DNA from 2 places in the Desulfonatronospira thiodismutans ASO3-1 genome. Region 1 is predicted to be linked to the other one. Evidence: predicted binding sites of a transcription regulator. Region 1 holds the regulator's gene; the other holds the start of a gene.
What was found. The regulator sigma-54, encoded in region 1, starts transcription at its own class of promoters, with help from an activator protein. The targets are predictions, from matches to a motif close to CTGGCACGGNNNNTGCTT.
Positions count from the first base shown of each region.

Region 1 (6,540 bases):
TCCTGGTCTGTGTCCTGGCGGCCTTATTTCTTTACCCTGCCGGGATCCAGGCTGAAAACGACAAGGGTACGGAGATTACCTCACGGGACATGACCTTTAAAGGCGCGGAAAATCTAATTGTGTTTTCCGGTGACGTTTATGTCCGCCGCCCTGATTTCGAGCTCTGGTCAGACAAGCTTTACGTATATCTCAGGTCGGATGCGGACATGGATGAGACCGCACCTGAAGCCGGAGAAGATGATGACATAGAGAAAATCGTCGCCCGGGGACAGGTGCGGATCCAGGGAGAAGGCAGGGAGGGCCGCAGCGGACTTCTGACATATTATCCCGACACAGAGATTGTAGAACTGGAGCAGGACCCCAGGCTTATTGAAGGCAAAAACAGTGTTGAAGGGGAAAAAATCGTTCTCAACCTCAAAGACAATACATCCCGGGTATACGGCAGCGAGGAAAGAAGGGTCCGGGTAATCTTTCATTCAGACGATTCAGACGGGGACGGACAGTGAGCACCCTGCAGGCCCTTGACGTTTACAAGCAGTATGGCAAAAAACCCGTGGTCAAAGGAATATCCCTGGACATAAACCGGGGAGAAATAGTGGGGCTTCTTGGTCCCAACGGCGCCGGCAAGACCACGACCTTCTATATGCTGGTGGGCATCATCCCCCCCACCAAAGGCCGGGTGGCACTGGCCGGTCAAGATATAACTGGACTTTCGCTGCCCAAAAGGGCAGAGTTGGGGATGAGTTATCTGCCGCAGGAAAGCTCCATTTTTAAAAAACTGAGCGTCTATGACAACTTGATGCTTATCCTGGAGTACACCTGCAGGGACAGAAAGCTCCGCCGGGAAAAGGCCGAGTCTTTGATGCACGAACTGGGAATATCTAAGCTTGCTCATCAGAAGGCCTCCTTTCTTTCCGGAGGGGAAAGGCGGCGTCTGGAAATAGCCAGGTCCCTGATAAAGGACCCTGAATTCATTCTTCTGGACGAACCCTTTGCAGGCATTGATCCCATTGCAGTGGATGATATCCAGAAAATTGTGCTTAAGCTAAAGGAAAAAAACATAGGTGTGCTCATTTCAGATCACAACGTGCGCGAAACCCTGAAAATCTGCGACAGGGCATCCCTCGTATTTGAAGGCCAGGTTATACTGAACGGCACACCAGGGGAAATAGCCCAGGACGCCCGGGCCAGACAGGTATACCTGGGAGAATCGTTTCAATTGTAAGCAGGTTATATAAATATGTCCCTGGAACTCAGACAACAGCTCAAATTATCACAGCAACTGGTGATGACTCCGCAGCTGCAGCAGGCCATCAAGCTGTTGCAGCTTTCCAGGGTGGAGCTGTTGGAGGTGGTGCAGCAGGAACTCATGGAAAACCCCATCCTGGAGGAGGTCCAGTACCAGGAGGATGAGCAGACGGCCCGGGATGTACACGAAGAAGCCAACCGCAAAACAAGCCTCAACAGCGAAGAACAGTCCATGATCAAAAATGCGGACTGGGAAAACTATCTGGGCGAATTTTCCAGCAGTTCCAAGCAGTCGGTGCACCATGAAAGGGAGACCCCGGAAGAGATGCAAAGTTTCGAGGCCAGACACTCTTCCAAGCCCTCACTGGAAGGACATCTCTTCTGGCAGTTGCAGCTGCAGGATTTTTCCGAAGAAGATATGGTTGTCGGCGAAGAGATCATCGGCAATCTGGATTCCCGCGGCTATCTCCAGGCCACTTCCCGGGAAATATCCGAATCCACCGGCGCAGAACAGGAGCAGGTGAAAAGAGTTTTAAAACGTATACAGCATTTCGACCCCATTGGCATAGGTTCCAGAAACATCCAGGAATGTCTTCTGGTACAGCTTGAAGCCTTAAACGAGGACGATCCTGTGCTCACTTCACTGGTAAAGGAGCACCTGGAAGACATTGAAAAAAACCGCATTGCCCCGCTTCTGAAAAAATTCAAGGTCAGCCGGGAGTACATGCAGGAATACATTGAGGTCATAAGAAGCCTGGACCCTTTCCCCGGCTCCAGCTACGGCAGCGAGGATGTTGTTTACATCAGCCCGGATATTTATGTTTACAAATACGAAGACGATTTTATCATCCTTTTGAATGAAGACGGGTTGCCCAACCTGCAGCTCAGTTCCTTTTATACTGGTGAAAACCAGCTGGTCAAAGACAAGAAAAACAAGCAGGAGAACGAATACATCCAGGAAAAAACGCGTTCAGCGGTGTGGCTCATGAAAAGCCTGCACCAGAGGCAGCGCACTCTGTACAAGGTTATGCAGAGCATACTCAAATTTCAAAAGGAGTTCTTCGAGCACGGAGTAAGCCGGTTAAAGCCTCTTATACTCAAGGAAGTGGCCGAGGACATTGAGATGCACGAGTCAACGGTGAGCAGGATCACCACCAGCAAGTACGTGTCTACTCCCTACGGCATTTTTGAACTCAAGTTTTTCTTCAACAGCGCCTTGAGCATGGACGGAGGCGGCCACGTGGGTTCCGAGAGTGTAAAGGCAGCCATCAAGAAGATGGTTCGCGAGGAAGACCCCAAAAAACCACTGAGCGATGAAGCCATAGCTGCCATTTTGAAAGAAAACCTGGATGTAAATATCGCCAGGCGTACTGTGGCCAAGTACCGCATGGCTCTGGACATTCCCTCTTCCTCAAAGAGGAAAAAATTCTTCTGACTCCAAAAGCCATATACAAATCCAAGGAGGCTAGCATGCACATCAAATTCAATTTCAAAAGTTTTGAACCCTCTGATCACCTGAAAAATTACGCCCAGGATCGTTTTGAAAAATTGTCCAAATATATAACTGACAATGACGACGTTTCTCTGCAGGTAAATATGGAGGTAGAAAAATTCAGGCACATAGCTGAATGCATCCTCACTGGTAAAGATCTGCATATCTCTGCCAACGAAGAAACAGAAGACATGTACTCCACCGTGGACCTTAGCCTGGACAAGCTTGAAGCCCAGCTCAAGAAACAAAGAGATAAGATCAAGGACAAAAAGAAAAAAACACGAGAAAAACAGCAGGTGCGCATGGATGTGGTCAGTTTTTCCCCGGCAGAGGAGGGACAGAGCCGGGAGCCCCGCATAGTGGCCACGGATCAGTACGAGCCCAAACCCATGCCCCTGGACGAGGCCGCCATGCAGCTGGAAAACCTGGGATACGAATTTTTGGTCTTTTTAAACGCTGAAACCGAAAGGGTAAACGTGGTTTATCGCCGCAAGGACGGGGACTTCGGCTTTATTGACCCAGGCGTATAGACAGGTCTGGCATAACAGAGAGATACAATGCATCTTGCTGATTTTTTAAGCCCGGACCAGATTGTCGCCGGCCTGGTCTCCAGAAACAAGACGGAAGTCCTGGATGAACTGGCCGCCCCCCTGGTGGAAAAACACGACTTCCTGGACCGCAATGAAGTCAACAATGTGCTCGTGAGCAGGGAGAACCTGGGCACCACCGGCATAGGCGACGGCGTGGCCATACCTCACGGCAAGATCGCCGGCCTGGATAACATCCTTATCAGCGCCGGTCTGAGCCGGGAAGGTGTGGATTTCTCCGCCCTGGATCACAAGCCGGTACACATTTTTTTCCTGGTCCTGGCTCCGGAAAAAAGCGCTGGCAAGCATTTAAAAATCCTGGCTTTTATCTCCAGGCTGCTGCAGGACCCTGACTTCAAGGATTGCTTTATAAATGCCCAGTCCAGGGAAGAACTATGGAAACTCATAAACAGGGTTTAATCCGGGACGTACCAGGCAGAGAAAAAGAACATGCGGGCTGCTACCCGGTAATTATTGTCACCGGCCTGTCCGGGGCTGGAAAAAGCACCGCCCTGAACGTCTTTGAAGACCTGGGTTTTTTTTGCGTGGACGGGCTTCCAGTGACCTTGGCCCCTACGATAATGGAGCTTTTCTCCAGAGAAAACCCCAAAAACTTCCGGGGGCTGGCCCTGGGTATGGACCTGCGCCAGAGCGACTTCGCCAGGGAATGGTCCAGGGTGAGGGACAGGATGTCCCAGAACAGAATCTGCCTGCAGATAATCTACCTTGAAGCCAGCTCTGGAGTGCTGGTGCGCAGGTACGCTGAAACCAGACGCCCGCACCCCATGGAAGGAGAAGGAATCGGCCTGGAACAGGCCCTGGAAAAGGAAAAACAGATCCTGGAACCACTGCGCAGCGATGCTCACCTGGTGGTGGACACATCGGATTTCAGCATCCACGACCTGCGCCGGGCACTCAAGGAAAAATGGGAATGCCTGGACCAGGTTCTTGCCGGTATACGGGTGCATATAATTTCCTTTGGATTCAAATACGGCATGCCTTCCGAGGCCGACATGGTCCAGGACCTGCGTTTTCTGCCCAACCCTTTTTTTGAACCAGAACTCAAAAGCCTGTCAGGCAGAGATACGGCTATTGCGGATTATGTGCTGGGCAAGCCTCCGGGGTCTTCCTATCTGGAAAAATACAAGGACTTCCTTGGCTTTATCCTGCCCCTGTTTCAAAAGGAGGGCCGCTACAGGCTGACCATGGCTTTCGGGTGTACCGGGGGCAGACATCGCTCCGTGGCTGTAGCCGAAAACGTGGCGGATTTTCTGAAAAAAAACGGCTACTTAGTGTCACTGGAACACCGACATTTTCAACTGGGTTGATTGCTTGCAGCAGTAGATAGCAAATCCCCTCCCCGGCCAGGAGGGCCGTGGGTGTTGACAGCTTACAATCAACCACCCCCGACCCCTCCTTAACTAAGGAGGGGAGCAGATCGAGGCGTGGCAACACTCTGTCGCATGCATCTGTATAAATAATTCGTAAGGAAGGGAGTTGATTATCGAACCACCCCCAACCCCTCCTTAACCAAGGAGGGGAGCAGATCGAGGCGTGGCAACACTCTGTCGCATGCATCTGTATAAATACTTCGTAAGGAAGGGAGTTGATTATCGAACCACCCCCGACCCCTCCTTAACTAAGGAGGGGAGCAGATCGAGGCGTGGCAACACTCTGTCGCATGCATCTGTATAAATACTTCGTAAGGAAGGGAGTTGATTATCGAACCACCCCCGACCCCTCCTTAACTAAGGAGGGGAGCAGATCGAGGCGTGGCAACACTCTGTCGCATGCATCTGTATAAATACTTCGTCTGGATCGTGATTAAACTTCCACCACCCAAGCAAGTCCAAGCCACGGTTTAGCTCCCCTCCTTGACAAGGAGGGGTCGGGGGTGGTTGTATAAAATCCCTTCCTTAACTGCTCCATTTTTCAAGCAGTAAGAATGGTTACAGGGGAGCAGATCGAGGCACTGTCGTACTCTGTCGCAGGCATTCAACTATCAGGAATTCCAGATACAAACAAAGAGTACTGAAAAACTTTTTCACAGAAAATATAAAGTACCTTGCACCTGCGTGAATCCAGGGCACGGTGCAGCTCCCCTCCTTGGTTAAGGAGGGGCCGGGTAAGGAAGGGAGTTGATTATCGAACCACCCCCAACCCCTCCTTAACCAAGGAGGGGAGCAGATCGAGGCGTGGCAACACTCTGTCGCATGCATCTGTATAAATACTTCGTCTGGATCGTGATTAAACTTCCACCACCCAAGCAAGTCCAAGCCACGGTTTAGCTCCCCTCCTTGACAAGGAGGGGTCGGGGGTGGTTGTATAAAATCCCTTCCTTATCTGCTCCATTTTTCAAGCAGTAAGGAGAAATCGGGGATGGTTGACAACCAACTTTGAAACATCCCATTTTCAAATTAAACCTGTGACCAGAGCATCATGATAGGAATTATATTAGTCACTCACGGCGATTTCGGGTCCGGTCTTCTGCATGCGGCGCAGACCATGGTGGGAGAAAGCGGCAACTGCTGCGCCATAGGAGTGGATGTTTCCAGGCCCATGCAGGATATCATTGACCAGTTGAAGCAGAAGGTTAAAGAAATAGACACAGGCAGCGGTGTAGTAATCCTTACGGACATGTTCGGGGGAACCCCTACCAATATCAGCCTGTCCCTTTTAAGTCACGGGCATATAGAGGTTATTACCGGGGTGAACCTCCCCATGCTTTTAAAGGCGCTCTCCGGCAGGACCCAGGAACTTGGAGACCTGGCCCAGGAAATCAAATCTGCCGGCAAACAGGGAATCCTCGTGGCCGGGGACGTGCTCAAAAGGCAGGTGGCCGGCTCCGGAAAAAAGGGCGAGTAAGACAATGTTCTGGGTACGCATAGACAATCGCCTGATACACGGTCAGGTCATCGAGACCTGGCTGCCCTATGCGGGTTCAAGCACCATTCTTGTGGTCAATGATGAACTCGCTGCAGACCCGGTGCGTCAGGAAATCATGGGGCTTGCCGTACCCAGCCACATCGACATAACTTTTGCATCCATCCAGGAAAGCCCCCGCGTCCTGCATACAACTTTAAAGGACAGACTTTCCTCGGTTTTTATACTCTTCGACAATTGTCCGGACGCCAGGCAGGCCTTTGATCAGGGCCTGAACTTCGACTGGATCAACATTGGCAATATTCATTACAGCCCGGGCAGAAAACAGGT
Region 1 is NZ_ACJN02000003.1:503,875-510,414, forward strand. Features, by position in the region: gene DTHIO_RS14260 (LptA/OstA family protein) at 1-506, shown strand, start outside; gene lptB (LPS export ABC transporter ATP-binding protein) at 503-1,225, shown strand; gene rpoN (RNA polymerase factor sigma-54) at 1,241-2,683, shown strand; gene hpf (ribosome hibernation-promoting factor, HPF/YfiA family) at 2,719-3,270, shown strand; gene DTHIO_RS14280 (PTS sugar transporter subunit IIA) at 3,298-3,747, shown strand; gene rapZ (RNase adapter RapZ) at 3,723-4,655, shown strand; gene DTHIO_RS14290 (PTS sugar transporter subunit IIA) at 5,767-6,192, shown strand; gene DTHIO_RS14295 (PTS sugar transporter subunit IIB) at 6,197-6,540, shown strand, end outside.

Region 2 (6,540 bases), on a different contig from region 1:
GCGCCAGAGCCTGGCCGGGCAGGAGTACCTCTCAATCCTGAGCGAAAGGCTGGAAGAGGCCCTCAGGGATTTCGAGTATGATTATTTTACTCTGAATATCATTCCCATGGCCGATGATGTCCGGGCGCGCATAGAGATCCGCGGAGAGGGAGTGCACGGCGATCCTCCCCAGCGCGTGGGCAGCTTGGTGCTCAATGTCAGTGGCCTGGAAGACACTTTGAACCATGCCCTGGATCTGGGAATCACCGGAGAAGACGCCGCCAGGAGGGCGCTGGACGACTGGCTGGATTTTTGACCCCGACCTTTGACCCGTTTATCAGTACATTGAACTGTTACCAAAGAAGCGGAGAGAATCATGGACAAGAAGATTCTGTGTTTACTGGCAGTGCTTATTTTTTTGCTGGCATCGTGCACAAGGCACCATGTGACCGCCGACACTACCCACAAGGTAGAAATAGCCCCCATTCATGTCACAGTGGACATCAACCTCAAGGTGCAGAAGGCCCTGGATGACGCCTTAGCTTTTCAGGGCGGTATGGAGGATATTTTTTCCGAAGAAGAGCTGAAGCAGTTGCAATAGTTTCAAAACATGAACCACGAGGTTAAGATCATGCAAAATAAAATCTGGACGGTGCTTTTGATATGTCTGCTGTCTTTTATGCTGGGAAGTTCTGCTGCCTGGGCCCAGAACAGGAGCAAGGATGAAGTGGTGCAGAGCATGAAGGACCGCCATTCCAGCCTGGTACAGGCCAAGGACCAGGGCCTGGTGGGCGAGGCCTGGAACGGCATGGTTGCTTTAGTCGATCAGGGCGCTCCATCCCGGGTGCAGGACCTGGTGGACTCGGAAAATTACGACCGCAGAGAGCTTTACCAGATAATCGCCGCGGATACGGATACATCAGTGCAGGAAGTGGCCCTGCAGAACCGCATCCGCATGTATCGCCTGGCTGATGACAACCATTATGTCCAGGACCAGAACCGCAACTGGGTGCGTAAAAAGGATTTCGAAAATTAGGGCCTATGACAACAAAGGACGATAATAATCCTTCAGGCCATGATGCAGGCCGGGCCGGCCTACAGGACCTGCTCCAGGTATTTCACGGAGTAAACGAGGCCCTGTTTGTGCATGACTCGAAAGGCGGTATCCTGGAGCTTAATGAAAGAGCCATGCGGATGTTCGGCGTGGATAGAAACAGGGCTCTTGACCTTGATTTCGGCAGGGATTTTTTTGCGCCGCATGCCCCCATGCGCAAGCTCTCAAGGCTCTGCTCCAGGATAGATGCCGGAGGGAATCTTCTTTTTTCCTCTACTGCCAGGATTCCAGGCGAGGGCAGGCAGTTTTCCGTGGAAGTGTACATGAAGAAGATCGCCTGGAGGGGCAGGGAAGCCGTCCTGACCACCCTCAGGGACATCACCAGACACAAGGAGTACGAATCCAGGCTCAGGATCAGGAGAAAGCAGCTTGAGGCCATCCTGGACGCTGTGCCCATCGCCACCTTTGTAATCGACCATGAGCACAAGGTGGTTATCTGGAACAAGGCCTGTGAAGCTTTTACCGGGGTCTTAAGGGATAAGACCCTGGGCCGGGCCGTGGACTCCAGGATCTTCTACCCCGGTCCGGGCAGGCAGGTACTGGCTGACCTGGTACTGGAAGGCAACGTGGAAAAGATGTGCACCCTTTACGGAGATAAAAACCTTGCCTCCTGCCTTTATATCCCTGATGCCTACGAGGCCAGGGATACCTTGAACATTCAGGGCGAGGCCAGGGATATATATTTTCTGGCTGCTCCTTACCAGGACGTGCAGGGCAGGGTGCTTGGAGCCATTGAGACCATTCAGGACGTAAGCGACCGGACCAGGGTGGAGCGGGCCCTGAAATCCAGCGAAAGACGCCTGCGGGAAATAACCTCCAACATACCGGGTGTTGTATATCAGTATTATGTCCAGGACCGGGACACGAAGATGTTTACCTTTATCAGCGACGGTGTGCGCTGGATGTTCGGCCTGGACCCATACAAGGTGCTGGAGGATCAGGAGCTTTTTTTCCAGAGTATGGACGAGGACATCCGGGCCACTTTTCTGCAGGCCCTGGAGTCGGGGGGAGAATCGGATGAACTCCAGGAATTCATATTTTCCATGCCCGGAGGACCTGACGGGGAAAAGGTCTGGATCAAGAACAGGGCCCTGTGCAGGGTGCGGGAGGAAGACGGAGCCGTTGTCTGGAACGGGGTGTTGACAGACATCACCCAGGAAAAGAGGCTGGAAATAATGCGCAGTGAAGTGGAGCGCATAGTGCGCCATGATATGAAGTCTCCCCTCATTGGCATCGCCGGCCTGGGCCGGCACCTGCTCAAAGAGGACCTGAGCGAAAAGCAGCGCAATTTCGTGGTCACCATCTACCAGAGCGGGATAAAACTCCTGCGCATGCTCAACAACACCATGTCCCTGCTCAGGATAGAACAGGGCACTTATACCCTCAAGGAGGAACGGGTCAACCTGGCTGAAGTTTTCTGTTCACTGCATGAAGAGCTCTTGCCCTCGGCGGAAAACAAGGGCGTAAAGCTGGAATACTATCTCAACGGAGCGGCCATGACCAGAAGTGACAGCGTGGAGACAAAAGGGGAGAGGATTCTTCTGGAATCCCTGTTCGCCAATCTCCTGCACAATGCCCTGGAGGCCTCTCCCACTGGAGAAAGCGTGCAGGTTGTCATTAAACGCAGCAAGGATTCATGCCTGGTGGATATCCACAACCAGGGGGCTGTTCCCGCAAACATCAGGGACAGGTTCTTTGACCGCTACGTCACCCATGGCAAGCAGTACGGCACGGGCCTTGGCACCTACAGTGCCCTGCTCATCGCCAGGGCGCACGGCGGAGATATTACCTTCACCACCTCGGAAGAAGAAGGCACCCACCTCTTTGTGACTCTGCCGATACCGTATTGATAGACCTGAAGAAGGGGGGAAGGGGTAAGTGGCGCGCCTGGGAGGATTCGAACCCCCGGCCAAGAGCTTAGAAGGCTCCTGCTCTATCCTACTGAGCTACAGGCGCACAAAGTGCATATTAATCAGCAGGACGCCAAAAGTAAAGAGATGAATTTCAGGGTCTTTACTTCACAGCCGGGTTACTGACCCTCCGCCCGGGCCTTGACGCCCTGATTTTTTATGGCGGCATTGATGCGCCTGAAGGCACCGCTGTCCTCCACCCGCAGTTCCGGTTCCGAGGCCATGGCGTTGAGCATGCGCTGCATCTTCAAAAAGTCAGCGCCCCTGCTCATGTTGATCATAGCGCATAAAACCATTTCCCGTTCCCTGATTTCCTTTTCCTTTTCCTGGCGCATTTTTTCAGCTACGGGCAGCAGCAGAAAATTGGCCAGAACTATGCCATAAAGGGTGGAGACCAGGGTGACCGGCACATTTTTCAGGATAAGGCTTGTTTCCTCTATACCCATGAGCAGTCCCACCAGCCCGATTACACTGCCGGCCACCCCGAATGAGGGGGCGTAGGCCGCCATGTTGCGAAATACCTTTTCCAGTTCCTGCCGGAAACGGCAGTGGGCCTGGGCATCAGATCCCATGATCTCCCGGATCTCGGTCTCGCTGTAGCCGTCCTTTATAAGCTCCAGCCCGTGGGCAGCTACAGGGTTTATCTCCCTGATGCTTTCCGGGCTGATGATACCGTGCCTGCGGTGCAGATGCCCCAGGCTCATAAGGGCGTCCAGGAGTCTTTTTTCCCGCCCCTGTTCTTCGGTGTAAGCCCTGGATGCGAATCCCAGGGCCTTTTTCACCCTTCCTGGTCCGGAGCTTAAAAGTCCAGCGCCCAGGGTGCCGGAAGTGACCACCAGAAAGGCAGTGGCGTTGAAATATATTGAGGCCTCTCCGGCCAGGAAAAAGGCTGACACAAAGAGCGTAAAGCAAATCAGGCCTGCGGTTATGGTTTTGTTTATCATGACATACTCCCGGGTCGAAAAAATATATGCTTGTTTACGAGATGCCTCTGTGGCATCTGACTTCTGACCTCTGACTTCTTACGAGTCCACGATTCTTATTTCCACCCGCCGGTTCATTTCGCTGCCCACGGGTGAGTTTTCAGGTACCTGGGGACGCGGAGTGCCGTGTCCCTGGATGACCAGGTTTTCCTGCCTGAGTCCCCTGGACCGGGTAAGTTCTTCCCCGATACGAGCAGCGCGCATGGCCGAGATTTCAAAGATACTGCGGTCCCCCTGTACACTGTTTTCCCTGCTGTCGGTAAAACCCGCCACCTTGACCTGTCCCTGGGCCAGGGAAACAATCTCGGCGATCTGCTGCAGATATTTATTAGACTCAGGGTTCAGGTCTGCACTGCCGGGGCTGAAAAAAACCTCCCCGAACAGGGAAATGAGTACGCTGCCCTGCTCGGTCATTTTGACGCTTACCGGAGCTCCGGGCGTACTCAGCTTTTCCCTGGCCTGGGTGTAAAGGCCCTGCAGCTGCAGGCTGCTGCTTTGATTCTGCACTGCCTGGTTCCAGTGACCGTCCTGGTTTACCGGCACCCGGACCAGTGTCTCCCGGGTATGAAAGACAAAAAGAACCAGGAAGAGTATGAACATGACCAGCATAAGATCCGACCAGGGCACAGCCCAGGAACTTTTGCCGGCCTGGTTTTCCTCTGCACCGGGCAGGCTGAAAAGAGAGATATGGGCGTCATTATTTTGATGCATGAATTTTCCCCGTATTTTGCATAACTACCTGTATCTGTATGATATATCCTGGCCGTGCCGGATCCGGGCGGCAAATTTTTGCCGGGCAGTCATTAACAAGCAAAATGCGGACCAGGGATGTAACCATTCAGGGGATGCCGCAATCGTCCTGGGGACAGTCCCCGCGACACCTTTTCCTACAAAATTAAAAAATTACAAACGCTAATTTTTGTGAACCTGCACATATATTACTTAGCGTGGACAGTCCCCAAGGCCTGGTGCCAGTAGCTACCACCGTTGATGCCCCTGAATGGTTACCCAGGGATGGTTGTACGGGGGCATTGTCTTTTTTAATCGAGGTCGGAATAGGTATCGGGATCGGAAGCGAAATCAAAGGCGAGGTCAAGTACCGGCCAGGGGGAGAGTCCCCTGGCCTATGGCTGGATGATGCAACGATATGCCGGCATCTTAATCAAGTGGTGGGGCATTCCGGGCATATTATATGCTGGCGCACAAGTTCGTAGGCTTTCTGCGCTTCCGGGGTCTTAACCTTGTCCAGGTCCTTATGATCAACCAGCATCAAAGCATCACAGGGGCACATGGGAGCGCAGGCCGGTCCCAGACCTCCGCGGTCCAGGCAGAGATTGCACTTGGTTATAGGGGTCTTCTGAGCACCGGTGCAGACCATGGCCACGTAGGGGCAGGCCATGAGGCAGTTTTTCGTCGGGCACTCGGCGCAGAGTTCCTGGTTTAAAAGGATGGCCCCGGTGTCGGGATCACGGTAAATGGCTTTTTTGGTACAGGCCTTCATACATTTAGGATTTTCACAGTGCTGGCAGTAAAGGGGTACCCACCAGCCGTCGGTTGTCCTGGTCATGATTATCCTGGGATAGGTGTGTACGAACTTGCATACCGACTCGCATGTCCCGCATCCAATGCACTTGCTGTAGTCCAGATATAGTGTCTGCATGGTTAGCGCAAATCCTCCCTGCGTATGACTTCATCCTGAAATTCATCAAGGCGTCCCTGGTCCTTGAGGGTGATCCATTCATCAAGAGACTTGGCTGCCTTGAGCCCGCTGTATACCGCCTTGCCGATCTTGCTGGGACCCATAAGCACATCTCCGGCTACAAAAACCGAATCCAGGCTGGTCATCTGCAGCCATTTGACCTCGCCCTTGCGTACGTTGTCCAGGCCCAGGTCGTGAGCAAAGGGAGGGGTTCCCATTTCACCAACTGCCGTAACCACTATGTCCGCATCCATGATAAAGCTGTCTTCCTTCTGGACCGTCAGGCGGCACTTTCCTGCTTCGTCTGGTTCAGACATGACGCAGGGCGCAAACCTGACCCCCTCGACCCTGTCGGTGCCCACAATTTCCAGGGGAGCTGCATGTTCCATGCACGCAGCGCCCTGTTTCTCCAGCATGTTGAATTCCATGCTGCCGCAGGGGGCCTCCTCCCGGCTTCTGCGGTAAACCAGGTTTACCTGGGAAGCTCCCTCGGTAAGAGCGGCATGGACGACATCCACGGCAGTAAATCCTGCTCCAATGACCACGACTTTTTTGCCTTTTATTTCGGGCACATCCATGTTGGTGATCTCGTAGCTGGCGGCCCGTACCGGAAACAGAAACTCCAGCCCGGAGTAGACTCCAGGCAGCTCGTGACCAGGAATTTCCATACGCCTGGACTTCCATGTGCCGGTGCAGATAAGAACAGCGTCATTGTCCTCCACCCGGCCTCCCAGGCTCTTGTAGGTGTAGGCCATATCATCCCCGGTTTCTTCGTGCATAGGTTCTGATCCGCAGATCTTGGTGCGCAGCTTGAACTCGACTCCAAACTCCTTTTCCAGCTTCTCTGCGCCGCGG
Region 2 is NZ_ACJN02000002.1:150,113-156,652, reverse strand. Features, by position in the region: gene DTHIO_RS06915 (intermembrane phospholipid transport protein YdbH family protein) at 1-295, shown strand, start outside; gene DTHIO_RS06910 (hypothetical protein) at 356-580, shown strand; gene DTHIO_RS06905 (YdbL family probable chaperone protein) at 611-1,015, shown strand; gene DTHIO_RS19640 (sensor histidine kinase) at 1,021-2,943, shown strand; tRNA gene DTHIO_RS06895 (tRNA-Arg) at 2,973-3,049, opposite strand; gene DTHIO_RS06890 (motility protein A) at 3,123-3,947, opposite strand; gene DTHIO_RS06885 (OmpA/MotB family protein) at 4,026-4,697, opposite strand; gene DTHIO_RS06880 (4Fe-4S dicluster domain-containing protein) at 5,149-5,646, opposite strand; gene DTHIO_RS06875 (FAD-dependent oxidoreductase) at 5,649-6,540, opposite strand, start outside.
Region 2: the regulator sigma-54 is predicted to act here: its motif matches at 4,795-4,812, upstream of DTHIO_RS06885 (OmpA/MotB family protein).